DNA from 3 places in the Sphingobium sp. AP49 genome. Region 2 is predicted to be linked to each of the others. Evidence: riboswitches for the same ligand, from Rfam matches in the RefSeq annotation. Region 2 holds a riboswitch; each other region holds the start of a gene.
What was found. A riboswitch is a leader RNA that binds a small molecule or an ion and turns the genes downstream of it on or off. The one in region 2 is predicted to bind cobalamin.
Positions count from the first base shown of each region.

Region 1 (6,894 bases), 1.9 Mb from region 2:
GTCGAGCAATGGCCGGCCAGGCAATGATCCGCGATGCCCGGCCTTTGCGCCGCCAGGGGCGCTATCGCCGCACAGCTGATGAACCCGTCGAGCAGCACTGGCACGCCGAGCTGGCGCGCGCGCAGCACCGCGCCGGCAATCGCCGCCAGCTCGCGCCCGCCCAGCCGGCGCAGCACTTCAAAAGCCCCCTCGGGCGCATCAGCATGAAAGGCGATCGCCCGCTCGATCGTCGCGATCTTGCGAGCGACCCCCGCGCCATCCACACCGGTGCCCGGCCCCACCCAGTCGCGCACATCGCCGCCGAAACAGCGTGCGCTCAGCGCCGCAGCGGCGGTCGAATTGCCGATTCCCATTTCGCCAACAACCAGCAGGTCCAGATCCTCCTCGGCCGCCTCCGCGCCGATCGACAGCGCGGCGAGGCATTCCGCCTCGGTCATCGCCGGGGCGGCGGTGAAATCGGCCGTCGGGCTGTCAAGATCGATCGGCCGCACGACCAGTTCCAGGCCCGCGACCTGGGACAACGCATTGATCGCCGCACCGCCGGCCGCGAAATTGGCCACCATCTGCGCGGTCACGGCGGCGGGATAGGCGCTGACGCCATGGATGGTGAAACCATGATTGCCGGCAAAGATCGCCGCTCGCCCCCGTTCCAGCCGGGGCATGCAGCGCCCCTGCCAGCTTGCCATGAAGACGGCGATATCCTCCAGCCGGCCGAGCGCACCGAGCGGCTTGGTCAAGTTCGCCTGCCGCGCCCGTGCAGCCGCGCTGGCCAGCGCCTCGGCTGGAGGCAGGCTGGCAAGGGCCGTTTCAAAATCGGCGATCGAGGCGAAGGTCATTCGACGACAAATCCTTCCGGTGGGGTACGGGTGATGAAATGGCCCTTCACCCCTTCGGGCCATTCCCGAAAGGCGACGCGGCCATGCTCGCTGGCGGCATAGGCGACGGCATAATCAAGGATCGCGCGCGCCGCCTCTTCCTCCGGGGCGAAGCGCCCCAGGACATAGCCGACCTTGCCGGGCGCGCGCAGATGGACGGTGCAATGATCCTGGCAGGCGAACAGGCAGGGCATGTCCTGCACCGCGACGGCGGCATAGCGCGGGTCGGAGGCCTGCACGCTGCGCAGCGCCTGTGCCAGTCGCGCACCACCGCGCACGCCCTCGCCATCCTCTCGTGCATCGGCCGAATGGCGGCAGGTGCTGCAGGCGACGATGGCCGGGCCGGGTTCAACAGGGCGCAACATCAAAAGCGCCCCCGGAAACCGGCATAGATGCTGCGGCCGAGCGTGCCGTAGCGATAGGCCGTCATATACTCCTCGTCGAAGAGATTTTCGACCCGGGTGAAAAGGCGCAGCGCCGGGGTCAGCGCATATTCGGCGCGCAGGTCGACCAGCGTATAATCGTCCAGCCGGATGGTGTTGGCCGCATTGTCATAGCTGTGCCCCGACCAGCGAACTGCCGCCCCGGTGGTGAGGCCGAAGGGCCAGGCATAGCTGATCGAGCCATTGGCGCTGTTGCGCGGCCGGCGTGGCAGCCAGTTGCCGTCATTGGCGGTGCCGTCCGAACGGTCCTCCGCCACGGTCCAGCTGTAATTGCCGTCGATCACCAGCCCCTTGACCGGCTCGATCGCCGCCTGCGCCTCTATGCCATGCGCCTTCGCGCGCGACACATTGAGATAATAGCCAAAGCGCCGCGTCGTGGTGCCCGGCGTGAAGCAGAGCGGATCGGTCGAACTCGACGAACAGCTGTTGTAGATGATCTGGTCGGTCGTGGTCCGGTCGAACCAGGTCGCGCCCAGCCGCAATGTTTCGCCAAAGAAGCGCTGCTCCGCACCTGCTTCCCAGCCATGGGCGCGTTCGGGATCGAGCGCCTGGTTCCCATATTCGGAATAGAGCTGATAGAGGGTCGGCGCCTTGAAGCCCTCACCATAGCTGGCGCGCAGCACCGTCCTGGTCGGCAACGCCCACACCCCGCCGGCCGAAAAGAGGGTGCGGCCGCCATAGCGATCATGATCGTCGTAACGCAGCCCGCCGGTCAGGGTCAGGCCGGCAATCGGCTGGGCATTGATCTGGCCATAGACGCTGGTGATCTCTGCCTTGCCGCGGGCCGGGTCGGGAATGGGCACCGAAAGCGACGCCGAAGGTGACACGCTGCGGAAGCGGCTATTCTCATTCTCCACCCCGAACAGCGCGGTCCAGCCGTCGGCGATGGCGAAGCTGCCCTGATATTCCAACCGCTGGTTGCGCCCGGCGGCGTCGAAGGTCTGACGGCGCTGGTTGCGCGGATCATAATTGTCGCGATCGGTGTCGGTATAGCCATAGCCGAAACGGTTGCGGAACCGGCCGTCGAGCAGCGCGACGTTCAGGCCGGCATAGCCGACAAATTCGCGATTGGTGCCATAGGCCGGGCTGTCCGCGCTGGTCGCGTCGAAATCGACATGGCCGTCGGAATAATAGCCGCGCAGGTCGGCGCTGATCCCGTCCGCTAGCGCGACCTCGACCCGGCCGGTTACGCTGCGGTTGGTATAGCCGTCCTTCTCCTTGCCGCCAAAGGCCGGGCTGATCGCGGAAATGCCCTCGGTGGAGAAGCTCTGGCCGCCGATCCGCCAGCTGACAGGCCCCGCCTTGCCGCCCAACGCCGCGCGGGCACTGACGGTGTCGCGCGATCCGGCCTCGATATCGAAACTGCCTTCCAGCGCCTTTTCGGGCATGGCGGTAACGACATTGACGACACCGCCGATCGCCTGGCTGCCCCACAGGGTCGACTGGGGACCACGCAACACTTCTATGCGCGAGGCATCGCCGACCAGCAGATTGGCGAAATTATAGCCGCCGCCGGCCGAGGACGGGTCGTTGAGCTTGACGCCATCGATCACCACCACGGTCTGGTCGGATTCCGCGCCCCGAATGCGCAGCGAGGTCGCCGTGCCATAGCCGCCATTGCGCGAGATGCTGACGCCCGGCGTGCGCAGCAGCAATTCGGTGACGCCCATATCCTGCGCGCGGTCGATCGCGACCTTGTCGAGCACGGTGACGGAGGCCGGTACCTGATCCACCGGCGTGGCGAGGCGGGTCGCCGTGACGAGGATCGAGGATGCCCCGGCATCGGCGGCGGCATCGGGCGGCGGGGCCTGCTGCGCGTCTTCGGCAAAGGCGGTGGTGGAGAGAAGGAAGGAACAGAAAGTCAGATATTTCAACACGAGGAGACCCCAGCAGACAAAGGGCCACATCATGGGAACGATATCGATACCCGAAAGGGCGCGACATGGTCCCCGCATCCGATGCGGTCCACCTGTCGTCACGCGGGTTCACCCCCGTTCGTCCGACACACCCTGTCCGCACGAAGGACGACCGCGACGGGCAGGTCTCCTGGCTTGCGGGTCATCGCCAATTCGCGCCGCCTTCTCAGGATCTTGCGATCCCAATGGCATATGGTGCGAGGACTCTCCGCTCACAGTTGCAGGGGCAGCCGGGGTCTTGAACCCCATTCCCTTTTCATCCCCGTTGCCGGAGAACCTGTCGCAAGTTGCGCGATACGGGAGCGCGACAGAAGCGTCAATCACCCTTGCCTGAACGGTCATGCCGGCTAAGGACGGATCGTGATGCAACGATGCTTTTCTCGTGGATCCGCCCAGGCGATGATCGCGCTGGGTATGACGGTTCTGGTCGGAACGGGCTTGTGGGCAGCCGCACCGCATGGCGCGCCGAGGGACGAAAAACGTCCGCAACGCATCGTCTCGCTGAACCTGTGCGCCGATCAGTTGCTGGTGGCGCTGGCCGACCGCAACCAGATTGCCGGCCTGACCCACAATGCCGGCGATCAGCAAATGTCAGCCGTGGCAGGCGCCACCAAGGGATTGCCGATTTTGGACGGATCGGCCGAGCAGATATTGGCCGTCAATCCCGATCTGGTGATCGGCATGCCGGCCCGGCGCAACCCGGCGATCGCGATATTGAAGGCGCAGCACTATCCCGCCGTCGACCTGAAAAGCGCGGACAGCTATGCCGACATCGTTGCGTCGATCCGCACGGTGGCGCAGGCGATCGGCCATGCCGATCGCGGGGAGGCGATGATCGCGCGCATGGACCGGGACCTCGCCGCCCTGCCCCGCGCACCCCGGCCCAAGGTGGCGGCCTATTATCAGCGGCGCGGCTATATGACCGGCACGGGCACGCTGGTCGACGACCTCATGACGCGCGCAGGGCTGCGCAATCTGGCGGCCGATCTGGGCAAGCCGGCGATCGCGCAGATCAGCCTGGAGGAAATGGTCGCGGCCCGGCCCGACTATCTGATCGTCGAAAGCGCGACCGACCGGATCAGCGACCAGGGCACCGAAATGCTGCACCATCCCGCGCTGCGCAGCATCCCGCGGATCAGCCTGCCGCAGGCCTGGACGGTGTGCGGTGGTCCGGCCTATGTGCAGGCGGCACAAGCCCTGTCGCGCGCCGTCAGCGCGCGCTGATCTGCGCCAGCGGATCGAGCCGCGCCTGCCAGCCCAGCCGGTCCAGTTCGGGCGTGTCGGCGACGGCTTCGGGATGGCCCAGACATAGCAGCGCGACGAAGGTCCAGCCGGGCGGTACCTCAAGGAGGCCCGCGACAAAGGCCGGGTCGAGGATCGATACCCAGCCGAGCGCCAGGCCGCGTGCCCGCGCTGCCAGCCACAGCGTGTGGATCGCCAGCACCACCGAATAGAGGTGGGTCTGCGGCATGGTCGCGGCGCCCAGCCCCGCGCCGGCCGTAGTCGCATCGTCGCAGAAGACCGCGATAATCTCCGGTGCCTCGCGCAGCCCGTGCAGCTTCAGCGCGCGATAGGCATCATGCCGGGTGGCATCGGTGATCTGGCTGGTCGCGCGCTCGCGCTCGGCATCGACATGGCCGGCCAGCGCCGCGCGCAGCGCCGCCGTCTTCACCCGGACGAAGCGCCAGGGCTGGCTGTTGCCGACAGACGGCGCCAGTTGCGCCAGCGTCAGCAGCTCCAGCACCATCGCTTCGTCCAGCGGATCGCTGCGGAAATGGCGCACGTCGCGGCGCCAGGTGAGCAGGTCGGTCAGCGTCGCGCAGAAATCGGGGGCGAACGCCTGCATCAATATTCGATGCCGGCCTGCGCCTTCACCCCGCTGCGGAAGGGATGCTTTATCATGGTCATCTCGGTGACCAGGTCGGCCGCCTCGATCAGCGCCTCGGGCGCGTTGCGGCCGGTGACGACGACATGCTTCATCGCGTCCTTGGCGTCGAGCACCGCCAGCACCTCGTCCAGCGGCAGATAGTCGTAGCGCAGCACGATATTCAGCTCGTCGGCCAGCACCATGGCATAATCGGGGTCGGCGACCATGCGCTTCACCTCGTCCCACGCCTCGCGGGCGAGCGCGATGTCGCGGCTGCGATCCTGGGTGTTCCAGGTGAAGCCCTCGCCCATCGGCTTGAACTCGATCTGGTCGGGGAAAGCGTCGAACACGAGCTTCTCGCCGGTGGTCATCGCGCCCTTGACGAACTGGACCACGCCGACCTTCTTGCCATGGCCGATCATGCGGACGACCATGCCCAGCGCCGCCGTGGTCTTGCCCTTGCCCTTGCCGGTATGGACGATCAGCAGGCCCTTTTCCTGGGTCTTGGTCGCCATGATCTTGTCATGGGCGGCCTGCTTCTTCTTCATCTTTTCCGCATGCTGTTCGTCGGTGCGTTCGGCCATCGTCACTCTCCTGCGAGCTGGGCGAGCAGCATGCCCGCGCTGTTCGATCTGGGTTTCCACAGGCCGCGTTCCAGCGCCTCGGCCAGCCGGGCGGCGGTCTCGCGCAGGGCGGCGGGATTGGCGTCGGCCATGAAGGTGCGCACCGCCTCATCCTCGATGAAGGCGGCGTGGACGGCGTCGAAATGATGGTCGCGCACCGCATGGGTGGTGGCGGCGAAGGCGAAGAGATAGTCGACCGAGGCGGCAATCTCGAACGCGCCCTTGTAGCCATGGCGCATGACGCCGGCGATCCATTTGGGGTTGGTGACGCGGGCGCGGACGATGCGGCCGATCTCGTCCTCCAGCGTGCGGATCACCGGCCGTTCCGGGCGGCTATGGTCATTATGATAGCTGAGCGGCTTGGCGCCCTTCAGATGCTCGATGGCGGCGGCGATGCCGCCCTCGAACTGATAATAATCGTCACTGTCGAGCAGGTCATGCTCGCGATTATCCTGATTCTGGACGACGGCATCGGCCTGCGCCAGGCGGGTGGCGAACAGGTCGCGTTCGCTGTCGCCCTCCACCCCCGCGCCATAGGCATAGCCGCCCCAGTCGAGATAGACCTGGGCGAGATCGGCGCGGCTGTGCCAGATTTTCTCGTCGATCATCGCCTGCAGTCCCGCGCCATAGGCGCCGGGCTTCGATCCGAACACGCGGGCACCGGCGCGGCGCGCGGCCTCCGCCGCATCAGCGCCGTCCGCCACCAGCGCTGCCTGTTCGGCGCGATGCCGGGCGGCGGCGGGATTATCCTCGTCCGGCTCATCGAGCGCCATCACCGCGCGGGCGGCGCTGTCGATCAGGTCGATCTGTTCGGGGAAGGCGTCGCGGAAGAAGCCGGAGACACGTAATGTCACGTCGACGCGCGGCCGGCCCAGCTCAGCGAGCGTCATCATCTCGAAGCCGACGACCCGCCCCGAACTCCATTCCCAGCGCGGCCGCACCCCCATCAGCGCCAGCGCCTGCGCAATATCGTCGCCGCCGGTGCGCATGTTCGCCGTGCCCCAGGCGGACAGGGCGATGGCGCGGGGATAGTCGCCCTCGCGCTGGAGATAATCGTCGACCAGCAATTGCGCCGATCGCTGGCCCAGATCCCAGGCGACGGCGGTCGGCACGGCGCGGGTATCGACCGAGAAGAAATTGCGCCCGGTCGGCAGCACGTCGGGCCGGCCG
Region 1 covers NZ_CP124576.1:527,373-534,266, reverse strand. The annotation lists gene cobT (nicotinate-nucleotide--dimethylbenzimidazole phosphoribosyltransferase) at 1-836, opposite strand, end outside; gene PMI04_RS02560 (DUF1636 domain-containing protein) at 833-1,240, opposite strand; gene PMI04_RS02555 (TonB-dependent receptor) at 1,240-3,195, opposite strand; cobalamin riboswitch at 3,337-3,530, opposite strand; gene PMI04_RS02550 (ABC transporter substrate-binding protein) at 3,598-4,458, shown strand; gene bluB (5,6-dimethylbenzimidazole synthase) at 4,445-5,080, opposite strand; gene cobO (cob(I)yrinic acid a,c-diamide adenosyltransferase) at 5,080-5,685, opposite strand; gene cobN (cobaltochelatase subunit CobN) at 5,688-6,894, opposite strand, start outside.
Region 1: it holds a riboswitch for cobalamin, as region 2 does, so the genes downstream of both, PMI04_RS02555 (TonB-dependent receptor) here and PMI04_RS11850 (cobalamin biosynthesis protein CobG) in region 2, are expected to answer to the same signal.

Region 2 (6,894 bases):
TTGATCGCCTTCTGGCGGCCGGTCGCCTCGCGGTCTTCCTGCTCCAGGCGCTTGGCCTTCTTCTCCAGATAGGTGGAGTAGTTGCCTTCATAGGGGAAATATTTCCCGCGATCGAGCTCCAGGATCCAGCCCACGACATTGTCGAGGAAATAGCGGTCGTGGGTGATCATCAGCACCGACCCGGCATATTCCTTCAGGTGGTTTTCCAGCCAGGTGACGCTTTCGGCATCCAGATGGTTGGTCGGTTCGTCGAGCAGCAGGATGTCCGGCTTCTGGATCAGCAGGCGGGTCAGCGCGATACGGCGCTTTTCACCGCCCGACAGGCTTTCCACCGACCAGTCCGACGGCGGGCAGCGCAGCGCTTCCATCGCGATTTCGAGCTGATTGTCGAGGGTCCAGCCATCGACCGCGTCGATCTGTTCCTGCAGCGTGCCCATTTCCTCCATCAGCGCGTCGAAATCGACGTCCTCCGGCGGATCGGCCATGATCATGCTGATCTCGTTGAAGCGGTCCATCTTGTCCGCGATCTCGCGCGCGCCGTCCTTGACGTTTTCCAGCACGGTCTTGTTGGGATCGAGCTGCGGCTCCTGCGGCAGGTAACCCACGGTGATATTCTCGCCCGGCCAGGCTTCACCCGAGAAATCGGTGTCGATACCGGCCATGATCTTCATCAGGGTCGACTTGCCCGCACCGTTCGGACCGACGATGCCAATCTTCGACCCGCGGTAAAATTGCAGGTTGATCTGGTTGAGCACCGGCTTCGCCGCGCCGGGGAAGGTTTTCGTCATGCTCTTCATGACATAGGCATATTGCGATGAGGCGGACATGGGTTCGCGCAGCTCCAAGGGTATGAACAGGAAAATTTGCGCCGAATTAGCGGAGGCGGAAGCCATTGGCAAATGGGGTATGTCTGAGTAAGCCTTCAGCCATGCAGAAAATCCGATCGGGCCAGCTCGCCGCCCTGCTCCTTGGCAGCATCCTCACCCCCGCCCTCGCCCAGGCCGCCCCGGCCAGCGACGCGACGATTCGCGAAGCCGCGCTGAAAGACGATGTCGCCTGGTCCATCACCGAGGGATTGACGACCGAAGTCGGCCCGCGCCCGGCGGCCACGCCGCTGGAAGCGCGCGGGCGCGACTGGGCCGTTGCCAAGCTCAAGGCGCTGGGCTTCGCCAACGTCCGCGCCGAACCCTATACGATGCCGTTGTGGGAACGGGTCCATGACGAGGCGGCGATCATCGCTCCCTTCCCGCAGAAGCTGGTGGTTGCCGCGCTCGGCAATAGCGGGTCCACCCCGGCACAGGGCATTGACGGCGAGATCGCTTATTTCCCGACCATCGCCGACCTGCAGGCCGCGCCGGACAGTGCGGTGAAGGGCAAGATCGTCTTCGTCAGCCATGACATGGTCGCCGCCCAGGATGGGTCGGGCTATGGCTATTATGGCGCGGCGCGGCGCCAGGGGCCGAGCATCGCCGCCAAGAAGGGCGCGATCGCGATCCTGGTCAAGTCGATCGGCACCGATCATCATCGCATCGCCCATACCGGTGTGCAGATGTGGGCTGACGGCGTGACGCCGATCCCCGCCGTTGCCGTCAGCGTGCCCGATGCCGAGCAGATGGCCCGCGTTGTTGCACGGGGCAAGCCGGTGCGGGTCCACCTGACCGCCGTATCCAAGACCGCCAAGGAGCAACCGTCGGGCAATGTCATCGCCGAAATCCCCGGTAGCGATCCCAAGGCCGGCGTGATCGTCGTCGCCTGCCATCTCGACAGCTGGGACCAGGGCACCGGCGCGATCGACGATGCCTCGGGCTGCGGCATCGTCGCCGCCGCCGCGCTGCAGGTTGCCAACACGGGCACGCCGCGCCGCACGATCCGCGTGCTGTTCGCCGGCGCCGAGGAAGTGGGCGGCAATGGCGGCCGCGCCTATTTCGCCGCGCACGGCAAGGAACCGCATGCACTGGTACTGGAATCCGACTTCGGCGCCGACAAGGTGTGGAAGGTCGACTTCACCCTGCCTGCTGGCCATGAGGCCCTGTCGGGCCGGATCGCGCAGGGCCTGGCGCCGCTGGGCATCGTGCCGAGCCGGGACAAAGCGCATGGGGGATCGGACATCGAACCGCTGGTGGATGCCGGCGTGCCGGTGATCGACCTGCAACAGGACGGCGCCCGCTATTTCGACATCCATCACACGCCGGACGACACGCTGGACAAGGTGGATCTGACCCAGTTGCGACAGAATGTGGCGGCCTGGGCTGTCACGCTGAACATTGCTGCAAATGCGGCAGAAACATTGGGCATTAACTGAACTTTTATAGTAGACAACGCCCCGTCGCGTGATTCTGCCGCTTCACCGACGTTAGAAAAGCATTGATTTGTGCAACGCACACGTTAATGCGGGTCGCTCGCGTAGGGTCACATTTGTAACGTGCCAGACGCGGCATAATGCTATGGGAGCCGTACACAATGAAGAAGATCGCTGTTGTTTTCGCTTCGGCCAGTCTGATGGCCCTCGCCGCTTGCGGTGAGAAGCCGGCCAACGAGACCGCGAACGCTTCGAACGCCGTCGTCGAAAACGTTGTCGAGAACGCTGCTAACGCCGCTGACAACGCTGCTAACGCCGCCAACGAAGCTGCTAACGCCGCGAACGTTGCCGAGAACGCTGCGAACGCGAAGTAATCTTCGCCTCGGCGAGATTTCGAAAGGGCGGGCCTGACGGCTCGCCCTTTTTATTTGTCCCAAGAAGAGCGGGACAGCGCGATCGTTCGGGCTGCTGACATGGATTGGCGGCGCAGTCTGGCGAATCGAACGCGATTGGCGCGCTGACCGCCGTTCTCCATCATCGCATCGCTCATATGCTCTACCGGTTGGGCGTTCCATCGTTACGCGCACGCATTTCCCACAGGGTGTCACATTTGGGGAGAGCGATCGCGACATGATACCGCACGGGTGCTTTCCGGGACGGTGACATCGACACCAGCCAAGCCCTGTTCGACGCCAAATTCTGGGGCCAATATTGGACCGTCCATGCCGCGATCTCCACCTGGGCGGGTTGTTCCGGACGGGTCCAGATATGATCGAGGCCCCCGACCAGCAGCCGGCTCTGCTGCCTTGATCGACGCGGCGTCGCTCATTCGGCGGCGACGGCGGTCGGCTGGATGAGGGTGGCGCTGTGGCGTCCGTGTCCGCGATGGCCGGCCTCAGTCCGGCGAGGGCCTGGATATGGCCGGGATTGCGACCAATCGCCGCCGCCCGCCCCTTCCAGGATCGCGCCCAAATGCGGTTGGCGGCATAGTTGATCGGCCATCATCATCTCCCTTGGATGCGGCCCCGGTACCGATGCCCCCCCCCGTATCGATGGCGCACATGTCGTAACGCGCATCGCCGCCGCAATATCGCGACGCCTGCCCCGTCGGCTGGCCGCTTCTGGATGATCGGCAAACGATCCGGCCTTGGCTTATGTCAGCGCGTGGCATAGAGAGGCGGCGTGCCGCGGGGCGATCCGCGGTGCATCATGATCGTACCGGTGCTTCGCAAGAAGCATAATCGGGAATGCGGTGCGGGAATATCTTCCCAAATCCGCAGCTGTCCCTGCAACTGTAAGCGGATAGTGCGATGCGCAGGCCCTGTCATCCAGGGCAGCCACTGGACAGGCCGATTGCCGATCCGGGAAGGCGTGCATCAAGCGACGACCCGTGAGCCAGGAGACCGGCCGGTGCGCTGTTCGCTCTTGCCCTGACCCAGGGAATGGTCTTGGCACGGTAATCTCCGTCTGGGCGACGAAACCGTGTGGCTGGGGCTGCACGTTCGCGTAGTGACGGGCTTCTGACGCGCAGGCCCGCCGCGCCCGCGTCGACCGGCTATGCCCGGCAAGCCCCGCCATCGTTGCCGCAGCGCGCGGGGGATTGCCTCATGGGTCCGGACGACCCGAACAGAAATGCCGGCATGGCCAGGGGCTGGTGCCCCGACGCCTGGCGTCCGATGATGGCGGGCGATGGCTTGCTGATGCGGGTAAAGCCGCGTCACGCTCGCCTGACGCCGGAGGCCATGGCTGTGCTGGGCAAGGTCGCGATGACCTATGGCAATGGTTTGATCGACCTCACCCGGCGCGCCAATGTGCAGATACGAGGGGTCGCGGCCCAGCATTGGCGTGTCCTGCTCGACGACCTCCTTGCGCATGACCTGGTGGACGCATGTCCCGTGCGGGAAGGGCAACGCAATATCCTGGTAACCCCCTGCTGGCGGACAGACGACGACAGCCATCGGATCGCCACCGACATCATGGGCCGGTTGAATGACCTTCCCGGTCTACCCGGCAAGGTCGGGTTCGTGATCGATGCCGGTGCCGGACGGTTGCTTGCAGAGGAACCGGGGGATTTTCGCGTCGAGCGAAGCCGCGATGGGCATCTCATCCTGCGTGCGGACGGGCATGCCACCGGCATCCGGGTCGAACGAGAGACGGCGGCGGATGGGCTGATCGCGATCGCGCGCTGGTTCGTGGAGAGCGGCGGCGCGCGCAGTGGGCGCATGGCACGCCATCCAGCCCCACTGCCCCAATGGGCCAGCGGAACGGACCACCCTGCCCCGGCACTGCCGATGCTGTTGCCCGGCCCGCTCGACATGGGCGTCGCCTATGGCGTCGCCTTCGGCCGCATGAAGGCGGCCACCTTGCTCCAGCTTGCAGATATGCAGGGGACGAGCGCAGTCCGTGTAACGCCGTGGCGGACCCTGGTGGTTGAGGGCGACAGCCAGATCCTCCGCCATGCCGACCTGACGACCGATCCGGCCGCGCCATTACGGCGTGTCGATGCCTGTCCCGGAATGCCCGCCTGCGGGCAGGCAAGCGTGGAAACCCGCCAGATAGCAATGCGCCTAGCGGCGAAGGTGGCCGGAAGCCTGCATGTATCGGGCTGTCCGAAGGGCTGTGCCCGCTCGGCGCGGGCCGATGTGATGCTGACCGGGCGCAACGGAGCCTATGACCTCGCGCTCAATGCCACGACAGGCACGGCCCCGCTGCACACCGGCCTCGATCGCAATCGGTTGCTCAGCCATTTTGGAGCCTGCTGATGCCATATGATTATGAAAAGGATGGCCCCGCCATTTACCAACGGTCCTTCGCCATCATCCGCGCCGAAGCCGATCTGGCCGGTTTCAGCCCCGAAGAAGAACCTGTCGCGGTGCGCATGATCCATGCCAGCGGCATGGTCGGACTGGCGCCGCATATCCGCTTCTCACCCGGCTTTGCAATCGCTGCCCGCACGGCGCTGACGGCCGGTGCCCCTATCCTGTGCGACGCGCGCATGGTGTCGGAAGGCATTACCCGTGCACGCCTGCCGGCGGACAATCCGGTCATCTGCACGCTGCATGATGACGCGGTGCCCGACCTTGCCCGGCATATGGGCAACACGCGCTCCGCCGCCGCGCTGGAGCAGTGGCGTTCCCATCTCGGCGGGGCGCTGGTCGCCATCGGCAATGCGCCGACCGCGTTGTTCCACCTGCTCACCATGCTGGAAGAACCGGATTGCCCACGCCCCGCCGCCATCATCGGCTGTCCGGTGGGGTTCGTCGGCGCAGCGGAATCCAAGGCGGCGCTCTGGCAGGCCATGCCGGCCCCCTGTTGTATCGTGGAAGGGCGGCTCGGTGGCAGTGCCATCACCGTGGCGGCCATCAATGCGCTGGCGAGCCGCGTCGAATGAGCGATATGGAGCGATTGGGCACGATCCACGGCGTCGGCCTTGGCCCCGGGGCGCCGGACCTGTTGAGCGTACGGGCCGACCGGCTGGTCAGGGGCGCTCGGCATATCGCCTTTTTTCGCAAGAAGGGACGCCCCGGTCAGGCACGCCGCATCGCGGCGGGAATGTTGCGGGCGGACGCCGTCGAGATTGCAATGGAATATCCGGTGACAACGGAGATTCCCGTTTCCGACCCGCGCTATAATGCCATGCTTTCGAGCTTCTACACCGAGTGTACCGAGCGACTGATGGTTGCCGCCGGCAGCGGCGAGGATGTCGTGGTTTTGTGCGAGGGCGATCCGTTCTTCTATGGGTCCTTCATGCATCTGCACAGTCGACTGTCCGGGCGCGTCCCCGTATCCGTCGTACCGGGCATCACCGGCATGGCCGGTGCCTGGAACGCGACCAGCCTGCCCATATGCTGGGGCGACGACGTGCTCACTGTCGTCATGGCGACCCTGCCGGAGGAGGATTTGGTCCGGCATATCCGGCAGACCGATGCTCTGGTGGTGATGAAGATCGGCCGCAATCTCCCCAAGCTGCGCCGCGCGATCCGGGCGGCTGGTCGGGAGGAACAGGCATGGCTGGTCGAACATGCGGCGATGCCGGAGCAGCGCGCAACCCGACTGGTCGACGCACAGACGGTGACGCCCTATTTCTCGATCCTGCTGATCCATGGCCAGGGGCGCAGGCCGTGAGCGGCTGGATCGCCGTTGCCGGCCTGGGGCCAGGAAGCGCGACATTGATAACGCCCGAAGTCAGCGCCGCACTCGCGCGCGCCAGCGACCTTGTCGGTTATGCGCCCTATGTCGCACGAGTGGACCCACGCGAGGACCTTGTGCGGCATTCGTCGGACAATCGGGTGGAACTGGATCGGGCGGCGCTGGCGCTCGATCTGGCTGCGCGTGGGCGGCGCGTGGCAATCGTCTCGTCGGGCGATCCCGGCGTCTTTGCCATGGCTGCGGCGCTATTCGAGGCACTGGAGGCAGGGCCGGCTTCCTGGCGCACCCTGGATATCCAGATTTTGCCGGGTATTACCGCAATGCTCGCCGCGTCTGCCCGTGCGGGCGCCCCGCTTGGCCATGATTTCTGTGCCATCAACCTTTCCGACAATCTCAAACCCTGGTCGGTGATCGAGCGGCGACTGCGGCTGGCCGCGGCGGCCGAC
Region 2 covers NZ_CP124576.1:2,455,451-2,462,344, forward strand. The annotation lists gene ettA (energy-dependent translational throttle protein EttA) at 1-827, opposite strand, end outside; gene PMI04_RS11840 (M20/M25/M40 family metallo-hydrolase) at 929-2,302, shown strand; gene PMI04_RS11845 (hypothetical protein) at 2,461-2,673, shown strand; cobalamin riboswitch at 3,502-3,726, shown strand; gene PMI04_RS11850 (cobalamin biosynthesis protein CobG) at 3,940-5,061, shown strand; gene PMI04_RS11855 (precorrin-8X methylmutase) at 5,061-5,690, shown strand; gene cobI (precorrin-2 C(20)-methyltransferase) at 5,687-6,424, shown strand; gene cobJ (precorrin-3B C(17)-methyltransferase) at 6,421-6,894, shown strand, end outside.

Region 3 (6,894 bases), 1.4 Mb from region 2:
ACCCGCTCGACGATGCGGACGGCGTCGGCGCGGGCATGGCGGCGCTTCATGCGTTTCAGGATCATGTCGTCGCCGGCCTGTAGCGAGAGATGCAGATGCGGCATCATGCGCGGCTCATGGGCGATGAGGTCGAACAGCCGCTCGTCAATCTCGACACTGTCGATCGAGGAGAGGCGCAGCCGGGGCAGGTCCGGGACATGGCGCAGCAGCCGTTCGACAAGCTGGCCGAGGGAGGGGCTGCCGGGCAGGTCGGGGCCATAGCTGGTGACGTCGACGCCGGTCAGCACGATCTCGCCATAGCCCGCATCGACCAGTTGCTTCGCCTTGTCGATCACCGCGCCGGCGGGGACGGAGCGGCTGTTCCCCCGGCCATAGGGGATGATGCAGAAGGTGCAGCGATGGTCGCAGCCATTCTGCACCTCCAGAAAGGCGCGGGCATGTTCGGCAAAGGCGCTGGCCATGTGCGGCGCGGTGTCCCGCACGGCCATGATGTCGGAGACGTTGACCTTGTCCGCCACCGGGGCGAAGGCGGCGGCCTCCAGCTTCTCGCGATTGCCGATCACGCCGTCCACTTCCGCCATGGCGGCGAAGGTCTGGGGTTCGGTCTGGGCAGCGCAGCCGGTGACGAGGATGCGGGCGTCGGGGCGGTCTCGTCTGGCGCGGCGGATCGCCTGCCGGGTCTGGCGCACGGCCTCGGCCGTCACGGCGCAGCTATTGACGACGATCAGGTCGTCCTGCGCGCCGGTCATCTCCCGGATCGCTTCGCTCTCCGCGATGTTGAGCCGGCAGCCCAGGGTGATGATATCGGGACCGGGCATCGATATCTTGCCCCCCGTCATTGCGAGCGCAGCGAAGCAATCCACGTCAGCGCGGTGGATTGCTTCGCTGCGCTCGCAATGACGATGAGAATGGGGGCCATGTCAGAAGCGGTCCCAGTCCGCCTCGCCGTCGAACACATGGGTGGCGGGGCCGGTCATGCGGATCGTACCGCCCGGTGCCCAGTCGATCTCCAGGTCGCCGCCCGGCAGGCTGACCGTCACCGGGCCGACCATCAGCTTGCGGCGGATTGCCGCGACGGCGGTGGCGCAGGCGCCGGTGCCGCAGGCGCGGGTGAGGCCGGCGCCCCGTTCCCAGACGATCAGGCGCAGATGTTGCGGGCCGACGACTTGCGCGAAATTGACGTTCACGCGGGCGGGGAAGAGCGGGTCATGCTCGATCAGCGGGCCGAGGCGCTCGAAATCCACCGCGTCCAGATCCTCGACGAAGAAGATCACATGCGGGTTGCCGACATTGACGGCGGCCGGCGCGGGCAGGTCTTCCCAGCTCGCGCTCATGGTGAGCGTGTCCATCGGCATGCCAAGCGGAATCGCGTCCCAGTCGAAGCGGGGCGCGCCCATGTCCACGCTGGCGCCGCCGTCCACGCTTTTCGCGCCGAGCAGCCCGGCCCTGGTGCGGATCAGCACGTCCTTGCCGACGAACAGCGGCACGCAGCGCGTGGCATTGCCGCAGGCTTCCACTTCCGAACCGTCGGAATTGAAGATCAGCATCGACACATCGGCCTGATCGCCCGCTTGCGGGGAGCCGATGACGATCAGCTGGTCGCAGCCGATGCCGGCATGGCGATCGGCAATGGCGCGGGCGCGCGCCTCCGTCATCGCAACCGGCGCACTTCGCGCGTCGATCACGACGAAATCATTGCCCAGACCATGCATCTTGGAAAAGCGGCTCATCATGGCGCCGCATTTAGTGTGGCGGGGGCGAAAAGGCCAGACTTCGCTGAGGACTGGTCTTTGCGATTATGCTGCCACCTTGAACGTCACGCGCAGGCTGCGGATCATGGATATCGGGTTGCCGTCATTATCCTTGGTCACGTCCAAGGAGAGCGCGCTTGCCTGCGCGCAGGCGACAGCGACCAGTTTCACGGCGTCGCGATCATTCTTGGAGCCCTCACAGAAAGCGACATGACCTGATGTGTCGACCCGGGTGATGACCGTGATGCTCTTTTCAAGTGCGCCGTCGGGCAGCTGTTGCACCTGCAATTCGATGTCGGATTGCGGCAATCGGTTGAGCGCTCCGGCAGGAATCTTTGCTGGTTGTTGCCCAGGGAGCGTCCAATTGATGGCGCCGGACCATATATTATAGGTCGAATTGCCTTGCTCGTCTGTCGCGGCTTTGAACTTGGCGCGGCGAACGAGCACGACGCAGGTCTGGGCATCGAGATCCGCAGAGCCACTTGTCCGTGTAACGCCGCACTGCATTACGCTGCCATCGGGGCAATCAGAATTTGATAGCCGACCATGCCCTCTTCATGGCGCGCCTGGGCGCCCGGTGGGTAATCCAGGTCCGACATCCAATTGCCGGGATTATTAGCCGGCGCCGCATTGGCGATCGCGCTCGCCAGGATCAGTCCTATCACGACGCTCATTCTTCCCCCTCGACCTCCAAATGGCCAGTCGCAACCCTAGCGCAAAGGGATGCGCGATCAAGGACCTGCGGTCAGGCGCTTCCGTCGATGATCGCGGCATAATCTTGCGGATCGACATTGGCGCCGGAGATGACGAGGGCGGTGGCGCCGTCGGTCGGCGGGGCGAGGCCGGCGAGCATGGCGGCGAGCGCCACCGCGCCGCCCGGTTCGACCACCAGCTTGAGGGTGGTGAAGGCGAAGCGCATCGCGTCGCGCACCTGATCGTCGCTGACGACCAGGCCACCGGCGAGCAGGGCGTGGTTGATCGGGAAGGTCAGCGCGCCGGGGCTGGGCGCGAGCAGCGCGTCGCAGATGCTGCGCGCGTCGGGCGAGACGGTTTCGCGCACGCCGCTGGCGAGCGAGCGGGCGGTGTCGTCGAAGCCGGCGGGTTCGACCGCATAGACGCTGATGTCCGGGCGGGCGGCCTTGACCGCCGTCGCCGTACCCGCGACCAGCCCGCCGCCACCGCAGCAGACGAGAATCTGGCTGAGGTCGGCGCCGGCGGCCTGCGCCTGCTCCAATATTTCGAGTCCGATCGTGCCCTGGCCGGCGATGATGAAGGGATCGTCGAAGGAGGGAACCAGCGTCGCGCCGCGTTCGGTGGCGAGGGCGGTGGCGATGGCCTCGCGGCTCTGGGTGAAGCGGTCATAGGGGACGACATCGGCGCCGAGCGCGCGGGTGTTGGCGGTCTTGATCGCGGGGGCGTCGGCCGGCATCACGATCGTTGCCGGGATGCCGAGCAGCCGTGCGGCGAAGGCGACGCCCTGGGCATGATTGCCCGAGGACCAGGCGACCACGCCCGCCGCCCGCTCGGCCGGGTTCAGGCGGGCGAGGCGGTTATAGGCGCCGCGGAACTTGAACGATCCGCTATGCTGGGCGCCCTCGAACTTCACCAGCACCCGCCGGCCGCAGCGATCGTTGAGCGCGGCATTCTCGATCAGCGGGGTGCGGACCGCCGCCGGCGCGATCAGCCGCGCGGCATCGGCGACGTCGGCGGCAGTGATGGCAAGCGAATCGGTCATGTCGGCTCCTTCGGTAAGTGGCCCCTGCATAGCCGGCAGTCGGCATCGCGCAACGATCCGCCGGGGCGATCCTGGCCCGCTTGGCAGGGCTTTCGCTTTGGCCTATGGCGGCGGCGCGCCGGGGTGGTCAAACGCCCCGGACGCGCATGATCGCGCCGGTGCCCGACAGGGCTGAAAACGGGAATGCGGTGCGGGGGGCGCAGGCCTTCCAAATCCGCGGCTGTCCCTGCAACTGTAAGCGGTGAGCGCGATGCGCAGGGTCCGGCGCCTTCCCAGGGGAGGCGCGGACCGGCCACTGGATCGATAGGGTCCGGGAAGGCTGGCGCATCGTTGCCCTGACCCGCGAGCCAGGAGACCTGCCGGCGTCTGGTCGCTCTTGCCCTGGCCCAGGGGATGGCCATGGCGCGGTGTTTCCGTCGAGCGACGCCCATGGCGGCCGGGGCCGCATCGGTGCGTGGGGCGGGGCGCTGGCGTCTTCCCGATCCATGCAGCGACCGTGTGTGCGGACGCCCCGGTTCCAAATCGACGGACGCCGGGGGACGATAAAATGAAGATGTTGGGGATTTCGCTGATCGCGCTGCTGGCCGCTACGCCGGCACTGGCCCAGGATGATGACATCGTCGTCACCGCTTCGGGCATTGCGCAGCCGCGTGACGAGGTCGGCCAGGCGATCACGGTGATCGATGCCGACACGATCAGGACGCGCCAGGCGGTCGATGTCGTCGACCTGCTCGCCACCACGCCGGGCGTCCGCTTCAGCCGCAATGGCTCGACCGGCGGCGTCGCCGGCGTATCACTGCGCGGCGCGGAGACGACCCAGACGCTGGTGCTGATCGACGGGGTCAAGGTCAACGACCCGAGCGGCATCGGCGACGGCTATGATTTCGGCCATCTGCTGACCGGCAATATCCGCCGGATCGAAGTGCTGCGCGGGTCCAACTCGGTGGTCTATGGCAGCCAGGCGATCGGCGGCGTGGTCAATGTGATGACCGGCGCGCCGAGCGAGGGTTTCGCGGCCAATGCCTCGGCCGATTATGGCTATAGCGACACGCTGAACGCCAAGGCCGATGTGTCGGGCACGCGCGGCGCGGTGTCGGGCGGCGTGGGCGTCGCCTATTTCAACACCGACGGCATTTCGTCCGCTTCGCGCGACTTTGGCGCGAGCGAGCGCGACGGCTATGAGAATATCGCCACCAACGCCAAGCTGAAGATCGCCTTCACCGACACGCTCAGCCTCGACCTGCGCGGCTATTATATCCATGCCGATCTCGACTATGACAGCTTCTTTGGCGCACCGGCCGACAGCGCCGACATCAGCAAGCTCGACCAATATGTCGGCTATGCCGGGATCAACCTGGCGCTGTTCGATGGCAAGCTGACCAACCGTGCGGCGGTCACCTGGCTGCGCAACGACCGCGACTATTATTTCGTGCGCGGCACCGACCCGGACTATGGCTATTCGGGCACCAACCTGCGCTTCGAATATGAGGGCGTCTATGCCCCGGTCGATCAGGCCAAACTGATCTTCGGCTATGAGCATGAGCGGCCGGACTATGATTATTTCGGCTTTGGCAGCATCGATAGCGCGAGGGCGAATATCGACAGCGTCTATGCGCTGGCGGTGGTGAAGCCGCTTACCGGCCTCGCCGTCACCGGCGGGCTGCGCCATGACGATCATAGCCAGTTCGGCGGTGCGACCACCTTTGGTGCCAACGCCAATTACACGCCGAACGCGGGCGCGACCAATATCCGCCTCTCCTATGGCGAGGGGTTCAAGGCGCCGTCGCTCTATCAGCTTTACGATACCTATAGCGGCAACAGCGCGCTGCGGCCGGAACGGTCGAAAAGCTATGATATCGGCTTCGACCAGAGCCTGGACGGGGACAAGGCGGTGCTGTCGCTGACCGCCTTCCAGCGCGATACCAGCAACCAGATCAATTATGATTATGCGACCTACACCTACGGCAATCTCGATCGGACCCGGGCCAAGGGCGTGGAAGCGACCGTGACGCTGAAGCCGGTCGAGGCGCTGACGGTGGCGGCAAGCTACTCCTATGTCGATGCGCGCGACCGGTCGGGCGGGGTGAATGATGGCAATCGCCTGCCACGCCGGGCCGCCAATGCGGTCAGCGTTTCGGCCGACTATCTCTGGTCCTTCGGCCTGTCGACCGGCGCGACCCTGACCATGGTCGGCGACAGCTATGACGACACGGCCAACACCCGCCGGCTCGACGGCTATGGCCTGGCCGGGCTGCGCGCGTCCTTCCCGGTGGGCGAGCATCTGGAAGTCTATGGCCGGATCGACAATCTGTTCGATGCGGATTACGCCACCGCCTATGGCTATGGCACCTATGGCCGATCGGCCTATGGCGGCGTGCGTGTCCGCTTCTAAGGGGCGGCGGCATCCTTTGTTGCTGCCGGGGCTGATTGCCCTGCTGCTGGTCGCGGGAATCGCGTCGGTCGCGCTGGGATCGGTGACGATCGCGCCGGCGCGCATCCTGGCGGTGCTGGCGGGCGGCGGCGACATGGTAGCGCGCGCGATCATCATCGACCTGCGCCTGCCGCGCATGGCGATCGGCCTGCTGGTCGGCGCCATGCTGGGCCTGTCGGGCGCGGCGCTGCAGGGCTATCTGCGCAATCCGCTGGCCGAGCCCGCCGTGCTGGGCGTGTCCAATGCGGCGGCGCTGGGGGCGGTGATCGCGCTCTATTTCGGCCTGTCCGAACTCCATCCGATGGCGTTGCCGCTGCTGGCGATCATCACCGCACTGGCGGCGATCGGTGCGCTGTTCCTGCTCGCCGGGCCGTCGGAAAGCCCGCTGACGCTGATCCTGGCCGGCATTGCCGTCGCGACGCTGGCGGGGGCGGGGATCAGCCTGGCGCTCAACCTGTCGCCCAATCCCTTTGCCGCGATGGAGATCATGAGCTGGCTGATGGGGAGCCTGGAAAATCGCAGCATCGACCATCTGCTGCTGGCGCTGCCCTGCGTCGCGGTTGGCACGGCGCTGCTGCTTTATGACGGGCGCGCGCTCGACGCGCTTACCCTGGGCGAGGATGGCGCGCGGGCACTGGGCGTCGACCTGTCGCGGGCGCGGCTGCGGCTGATGGCGGGCGTCGCGATCGGCGTCGGCGGCGCGGTGGCGGTGACCGGATCGATCGGTTTCGTCGGCCTGATCGTGCCGCATCTGGTGCGGCCTTTGACCGATCGGTCGCCTTCCGCGCTGCTGCTGCCGTCGATGCTGGGCGGCGCGGTGCTGCTGACCCTGGCCGATATCGGCGTGCGCATCATCCCGACCAGCAGCGAATTGAAGCTGGGCGTGGTGACGGCGATCCTGGGGGTGCCGGTCTTCCTCATTCACCTGATGCGGGAGCGGCGGCTATGGTGACCCTGTCGACCGAGCAACTGGACGT
Region 3 covers NZ_CP124576.1:1,104,162-1,111,055, forward strand. The annotation lists gene mtaB (tRNA (N(6)-L-threonylcarbamoyladenosine(37)-C(2))-methylthiotransferase MtaB) at 1-818, opposite strand, end outside; gene dapF (diaminopimelate epimerase) at 921-1,733, opposite strand; gene PMI04_RS05350 (energy transducer TonB) at 1,797-2,258, opposite strand; gene PMI04_RS05355 (hypothetical protein) at 2,258-2,425, opposite strand; gene PMI04_RS05360 (threonine/serine dehydratase) at 2,497-3,486, opposite strand; cobalamin riboswitch at 3,626-3,865, shown strand; gene PMI04_RS05365 (TonB-dependent receptor) at 4,034-5,878, shown strand; gene PMI04_RS05370 (iron ABC transporter permease) at 5,865-6,869, shown strand; gene PMI04_RS05375 (ABC transporter ATP-binding protein) at 6,863-6,894, shown strand, end outside.
Region 3: it holds a riboswitch for cobalamin, as region 2 does, so the genes downstream of both, PMI04_RS05365 (TonB-dependent receptor) here and PMI04_RS11850 (cobalamin biosynthesis protein CobG) in region 2, are expected to answer to the same signal.